DNA from 2 places in the Bradyrhizobium sp. SZCCHNRI20481 genome. Region 2 is predicted to be linked to the other one. Evidence: predicted binding sites of a transcription regulator. Region 2 holds the regulator's gene; the other holds the start of a gene.
The links. Region 2 encodes HrcA, which represses chaperone genes, less so after heat shock. Its sites were predicted from a motif close to GTTAGCACTCNCNNNNNGNGAGTGCTAAC; they were not measured.

Region 1 (3,412 bases), on a different contig from region 2:
GGCCGACCGCCTTCTTGGCGCGCAGCAGCGCCACGCCGCCGCCGGGGACGATGCCTTCCTGCACCGCAGCGCGGGTCGCGTTGAGGGCGTCCTCGACGCGGTCCTTCTTCTCCTTGACCTCGATCTCGGTCGCGCCGCCGACGCGGATCACCGCGACGCCGCCGGCGAGCTTGGCCAGACGCTCCTGCAGCTTCTCACGGTCGTAGTCCGAGGTGGTCTCCTCGATCTGCGCCTTGATCTGGCCGACGCGCGACTCGATGTCGGCCTTCTTGCCGGCGCCGTTGACGATCGTGGTGTTCTCCTTGTCGATCACGACCTTCTTGGCGCGGCCGAGCATCTTCACCGTGACGTTCTCGAGCTTCATGCCGAGATCTTCCGAGATCAACTGACCACCGGTCAGGATCGCGATGTCCTCGAGCATGGCCTTGCGGCGATCACCGAAGCCCGGCGCCTTGACGGCGGCAACCTTGAGGCCGCCGCGCAGGCGGTTGACGACCAGCGTCGCCAGCGCCTCGCCCTCGACGTCCTCGGCGATGATCAGCAGCGGACGGCCCGACTGTACCACGGCTTCGAGCACCGGCAGCATGGCCTGCAGGCCGGACAGCTTCTTCTCGTGCAAGAGCACGTAGACGTCGTCGAGCTCGGCGGTCATCTTCTCGGCGTTGGTGACGAAGTAGGGCGAGAGATAGCCGCGGTCGAACTTCATGCCTTCGACGATGTCGACCTCGGTATCGAGCGACTTGTTCTCCTCGACCGTGATGACGCCCTCGTTGCCGACCTTCTGCATCGCCTGGGCGATCATCTTGCCGATCGCGGCGTCGCCATTGGCGGAGATGGTGCCGACCTGGGCGACCTCGGAGGACGAGGCGACCGGCTTGGCACGCTTCTCGATGTCCTTGATCACGGCGGCCACCGCGATGTCGATGCCGCGCTTGAGGTCCATCGGGTTCATTCCGGCGGCAACCGCCTTGGCGCCCTCGCGCACGATGGCCTGGGCCAGCACGGTCGCGGTGGTGGTGCCGTCACCGGCGGTGTCGTTGGTCTTGGAGGCGACCTCGCGCAGCATCTGCGCGCCCATGTTCTCGAACTTGTCCTCCAGCTCGATCTCCTTGGCGACGGTGACGCCGTCCTTGGTGATGCGCGGAGCGCCGAAGCTCTTCTCGATGACGACGTTGCGGCCCTTCGGGCCGAGCGTCACCTTGACGGCGTTGGCGAGAATGTCGACGCCGCGCAGCATGCGGTCGCGTGCGTCGCCAGCGAATTTGACGTCCTTGGCTGCCATTTCAAAATTCTCCTGGAGTAGACCTCGACGGCGAGGGGCGTGATCGCCCGTCTGTCGCCGGAACGAGGTTGCAGAGCATTTTCGCCCGGGGCGGCTGATCGCCGCCCCCGGCAGGTCGGGATCAGGCGACGACGCCCATGATGTCGGACTCCTTCATGATCAGGAGCTCCTCGCCGTCCAGCTTGACCTCGGTTCCGGACCACTTGCCGAACAGCACGCGGTCGCCGACCTTGACGTCGATCGGGATCAGCTTGCCGCTCTCATCACGGCCGCCCGGGCCGACGGCGACGACTTCGCCCTGCGAGGGCTTTTCCTTGGCGCTGTCGGGAATGATGATGCCGCCCTTGGTCTTCTCTTCGGCGTCGATGCGCTTAACCACGACGCGGTCGTGCAGGGGACGAAACTTCGATTTGGCCATGACGGATCCCTTTTGGGGTGCTTGGATAAGTTGTTGCTGTCGGAGGAAATCTGAATGCGGCCACATTTGACGCCCACTTGGCGCCAACTGGCTCGCAGCCTTAGCAATCGCGCCCTCCGAGTGCTAAAGACCGCTCGGGGAAATATGGCTTGCGGCTGTTCCTGTCAAGCAACGGCCGGCAGTTAAGCCGTTCTTGAGGCTGTTAGGGGATGTTGTCCCGGGCCAGACATGTTAGTGGAGCGGCGTCGTCATCCGACGTCATTGCTCTGACGAGCGTTTTGGGTTTGGTTGCCGGACGGGGCAGCCACGATCTTGTTCCTAAGGGGATGCCATGACGAGTTCACGGTGCGCGCGGCCGGTTGCCAATCTCGCGATCGCGTCGGCGCTCACGATGCTTCTGGGAGCGTGCACGGGCTTCAGCCTGTCGCCGTCGCCCCCCATGCAGACCGAGGCGCCGGTCGAGCCCGAGGTTCCGGCGACGATCCGCCCCGAGGATCTCGTCGGCAAATGGGGTCTCGCAGCTTACAACAACCCCAACGACCGTCCGCGCACCGAGAAGATGGCGTTGGCGCAGTGCAAACAGCCCTATGTCATCGGGGCGGGCACGTCCGGCGGTGTCGTGATGCATCTGGCCGACCAGGCGACCCCCCAGGAGCTGCGCCTGAAGGGCTCGGCCAGCGGCAAGAACTATATCGGCCCGGCCGGACCGCCCGGCGGCGAGCAGGACCGCGAGGTCGTCTCCTTTGACGGCCGTGTGCTGATCACCCGCTTCGTCGACAAGGATGCGGCGACCCGTTACCAGACGATGGTCTACGTCCGCTGCGGACCGCGCGCCTGAGATCCGGGCGAAGCCCTCGCGACAAGCCCCCGGCCACACCCAAAAGCCAAACGAAAAACGCGGGCGAAAGCGCCGGCGTTTTGCTTGGTGCTGCTCGGTGCCATCCCTGGCCGGCGTGGCCGCCGGTCAGGCAGGATGACGTCAGTTGAACATTGCGTCGATGTCGTCCTGCGAGGCGTGGCCGACGTCGCCTTCCGCCTTCGGGCCGTTCAGCAGTCTGGCGTCGCCCTCGCGGTGGTCGACGATCGGCGGCGTATGCGCCTTGATGGCGTCGACGCCACCCCAGATGTCCATCATCACCACGATGTGGTGCTCGATGAACTTCATCGTGGTCATGACCTTGTTGATGCGCTGGCCGGTCAGGTCCTGGAAGTTGCAGGCCTCGAAGATCGAGACCACCCGCTCCTGGATCTCTTCGCTCAGGATCTTCTGCTGGTCGGCCGAGTCCACCTTGGACAGCGCGCTGGCGGCCTGGTCGATCGCCTCCGCGGCTTCGAGGATCTGCTGCGTCGCCTGCTCGGTGCCGCCGACGACCGCGCCGAGCTCGCCGTTGACCTTGGCCATCTCCTCGCCGTTGAAGCTCTTGGCATGGAGGGTCGCGATCTCGCCCTTGGTGCGGTTGATCGCGTCGTGGATCAGGTCGAGCTCGACCTTGAGCTTTTCGCACTGCTCGATCTGGGCACGATAGGTCTCGAGCAGCGCGCGCGCTTCGGCGACCTCGCGTGCGGCGGACTCTTCGATGGCGGCGTTCGCCGTGTTGCTGCCGCCGCTGCGGATCGCATTGGCCATCTGGGAGCGGATCGCGCGGAGCTCGTCCATGATTTCCTTGTGGTTGGGGCCGATCTCGCCACCCACGAATTCAGGCTCCGGCATA
Region 2 (3,412 bases):
CGTGCCCTGCACCTCGATGATGCGGCCGTCGCCGGTCATGACGAAATTGGCGTCGGTCTCCGCCTCGGAATCCTCGGCGTAGTCGAGATCCAGCACCGGCGTGCCGTTGTAGATGCCGCAGGAGATCGCGGCGACGTTGGCGCGCAGCACCTCGGTCTTGATCATGTTGCGCGACTTCATCCACTTGATGCAGTCGGCCAGCGCCACCCAGGCGCCGGTGATCGACGCCGTGCGCGTGCCGCCGTCGGCCTGCAGCACGTCGCAATCGACCGTGATCTGGCGCTCGCCGAGCGCTTCCAGGTCGATCGCGGTGCGCAGCGAGCGGCCGATCAGACGCTGGATCTCGACGGTGCGACCGGTCTGCTTGCCGGCGGAGGCCTCGCGCCGGGTCCGTTCCAGCGTGGCGCGCGGCAGCATGCCGTATTCGGCCGTGATCCAGCCGCGCCCCTGGCCCTTGAGCCAGGGCGGCAGCCGGTCCTCCAGCGTGGCGGTGACCAGCACATGGGTGTCGCCGAACTTCACCAGGCAGGAGCCCTCGGCGTATTTGACGACGCCGCGTTCCAGGCTCACGGCCCGCAGTTCATCCGGTGCACGGCGGCTCGGCCGCATGATTCTCTCCGTGAAAGCGCGCGAAAGACCGACTTTGACCGGCCTTGTAGGAGCCGCGACCGGCAGCGGCAAGGGCTTATCAAGGGTTTATCATGGCCTCGTCGCGCCCGAGAGCGCGCGACGACCGGCTTGCCACCGAGCCGCCGCATGGACACATTATAGGCAGCTGCGAGGAGAGCATCTGGTGGCCCACCACGATCCGATCAACCTGATGACACCGCCGGCCGGTCTGGCGCAGCTCAACGAGCGCTCGCGCGAGATCTTCCGGCAGATCGTCGAAAGCTATCTGGCGACCGGCGAGCCGGTCGGCTCGCGCAACATTTCGCGGCTGATCGCGGTTCCGCTGTCGCCGGCCTCGGTGCGCAACGTCATGGCCGATCTCGAGCAGCTCGGCCTGATCTACGCGCCGCACACCTCGGCCGGCCGGCTGCCGACCGAGGCCGGCCTGCGTTTCTTCGTCGATGCCCTGATGCAGGTCGGCGACATGACCGAGGCTGAGCAGCAATCGATCCAGAGCCAGCTCGCCGCGGTCGGGCGGGCGCAATCGGTCGAGGCCGCCCTGGACGAGGCGCTGACCCGGCTGTCGGGTCTGACCCGTGCCGCTGCCGTGGTTCTGACCGCCAAATCCAACACCCGGCTGAAGCACATCGAGTTCGTCAGGCTCGAGCCCGAGCGTGCGCTGGTCGTGCTGGTGGGCGAGGACGGGCAGGTCGAGAACCGGGTTCTGGTTCTGCCGCCGGGCGTGCCATCCTCGGCGCTGACTGAGGCGTCGAATTTCCTCAATGCCCGCATCAGAGGCCGGACGCTGGCGGAAGCACGGCTCGAGCTCGAGACGGCGCTGGCGCATGATCGCGCCGAGCTCGACCTGCTGACGCAGAAGGTGATCGCCGCCGGTGTCGCGAGCTGGTCCGGAGGGGACAGCGACGAGCGGCAGCTCATCGTGCGCGGCCACGCCAACCTGCTCGAGGACTTGCATGCGCTCGAAGATCTCGAGCGCGTGCGGCGGCTGTTCGACGATCTCGAGACCAAGCGCGGCGTCGTCGATCTCCTTGGACGGGCAGAGAGCGCGGAAGGTGTCCGCATCTTCATCGGCTCGGAAAACAAGCTGTTCTCGCTGTCGGGCTCGTCGACGATCGTATCGCCCTATTCCGACGCCACGGGTCGCATCGTCGGCGTGCTCGGCGTCATCGGTCCGACCCGGCTCAACTATGCCCGGGTGATCCCGACGGTCGATTATGCCGCGCGTCTGGTCAGCCGGCTGCTGGGCGGCTGACGCGTGACATGATTAACCCGCGGACAGCGCCTCCGGGCGCGATGGTCAGGCTGCGCTTGATTTTCGACGTTCAAAGCACGATATCCCGCCCCATACCCCCAAAACCCGTCAGCCGAACTTGCGAGTCTGTCCATGACCGATCCCGACCTGCACAAGAATGATCCGGAAAACCCGGCGCAGGCCAGCGACCCCGTCGTCTCCAAGCCCTACATCATGCCCGACGATCCTGAGACCGGCTCGGCCGAGGCCCTTGCCAAGGAGGCGGCCGACGCGCGCGACAAGATGCTGCGCACGCTGGCGGAGATGGAGAACCTGCGCAAGCGGACGGCCCGTGAAGTCGCCGATGCACGCATGTACGGCATCACCGGCTTCGCGCGCGACGTGCTCGACATCGCCGACAATCTGCAGCGCGCGCTCGATGCCGTGCCGGCCGAGACACGCGCCAATGCCGATGCAGGCCTCAAATCGTTGATCGAGGGCGTCGAGCTGACCGAGCGCTCGCTGCTCAACACGCTGGAGAAGAACGGCGTCAAGAAGTTCGATCCGACGGGACAGAAGTTCGACCCCAACTTCCAGCAGGCGATGTACGAGGTCCCGGATTCGTCGGTGCCGTCGGGCACCGTGGTGCAGGTCGTGCAGGCCGGCTTCATGATCGGCGAGCGCATCCTGCGTCCCGCGCTGGTCGGCGTGTCCAAGGGTGGCGCGAAGGCGGCGCCCGCGCCGAGCAACGATCAGTCGAACAGCGCCGCGTGACGGCGAGCATAGGCAGGCCTTCTCCTGCCGTCCTGTCAGTCCAACGAAGAAGCCACGGGCGGTGATGCCCGTGGCTTCTTGTTTGTCGGCGCGAGTTTGTAGTTCATGTCGCGGCAAGTGGACCGCGGCCGATGAGACCGCGGCGTCCGGATACCGAGTTGGGCTCAGCCTCTCGGCTGGATGCCGTCGCGGACGGCGCGGAAGCGCGGGAAGGCTACCGACCACTGATCGCGCGGCGCGCTGCCGATGATCCGCAGCGTATTCGGCCCGCCGAAGCGCAGCCATTGCACCACGGTCACCGGCGTATTGTCCTTGCCGCTGGTGGCTTCGAGCCGGGTCTCGTAGGCCGGCTGGCCGTCGATGCGGATCGGCTCGGACATCGTGATGCGCGCTTCGCGGACGCCCGGAATGGTGGTGGCCGCCTGCTGGGCGACACGCGCGCGGTCGCCCGCCTCCGGGGCCACCCCGGCCACGAGCCCGATCACCACGAAGGGCGCGGCTTCGAAGCCCTTGTCCTCTTCGCCGTCGGCCAGGATCAAGGCACCCGGCCCGAGCGTGCGGATGGTCTTGAACCCGGAGAGCTCGGTCACCTTGAACGGCATCATCGCGAGCTGCTCGTCGACGGGAACGTCCTTGCGGACGACGGCGGAGGCGAACATCTGACGCACGGCATCGTCGGTGTAGATCCGGCTCGCGGTCTCCGGGATCTGCACGGCCACGTAGCCGGAGAAGCCGTTGCCGGGCAGGATCATCGAGTAGCGCCGCACCGGCGTGGCG

Region 1: the regulator HrcA is predicted to act here: its motif matches at 1,800-1,828, upstream of groES (co-chaperone GroES).

The regions. Positions count from the first base shown of each region.
Region 1 covers NZ_JAUEUE010000004.1:38,534-41,945, reverse strand. Annotated here, with positions in the region: gene groL (chaperonin GroEL) at 1-1,282, opposite strand, end outside; gene groES (co-chaperone GroES) at 1,404-1,700, opposite strand; gene QX132_RS06995 (hypothetical protein) at 2,032-2,538, shown strand; gene QX132_RS06990 (protein phosphatase CheZ) at 2,680-3,412, opposite strand, start outside.
Region 2 covers NZ_JAUEUE010000025.1:38,061-41,472, reverse strand. Annotated here, with positions in the region: gene rph (ribonuclease PH) at 1-609, opposite strand, end outside; gene hrcA (heat-inducible transcriptional repressor HrcA) at 794-1,882, shown strand; gene grpE (nucleotide exchange factor GrpE) at 2,015-2,635, shown strand; gene QX132_RS31315 (hypothetical protein) at 2,800-3,412, opposite strand, start outside.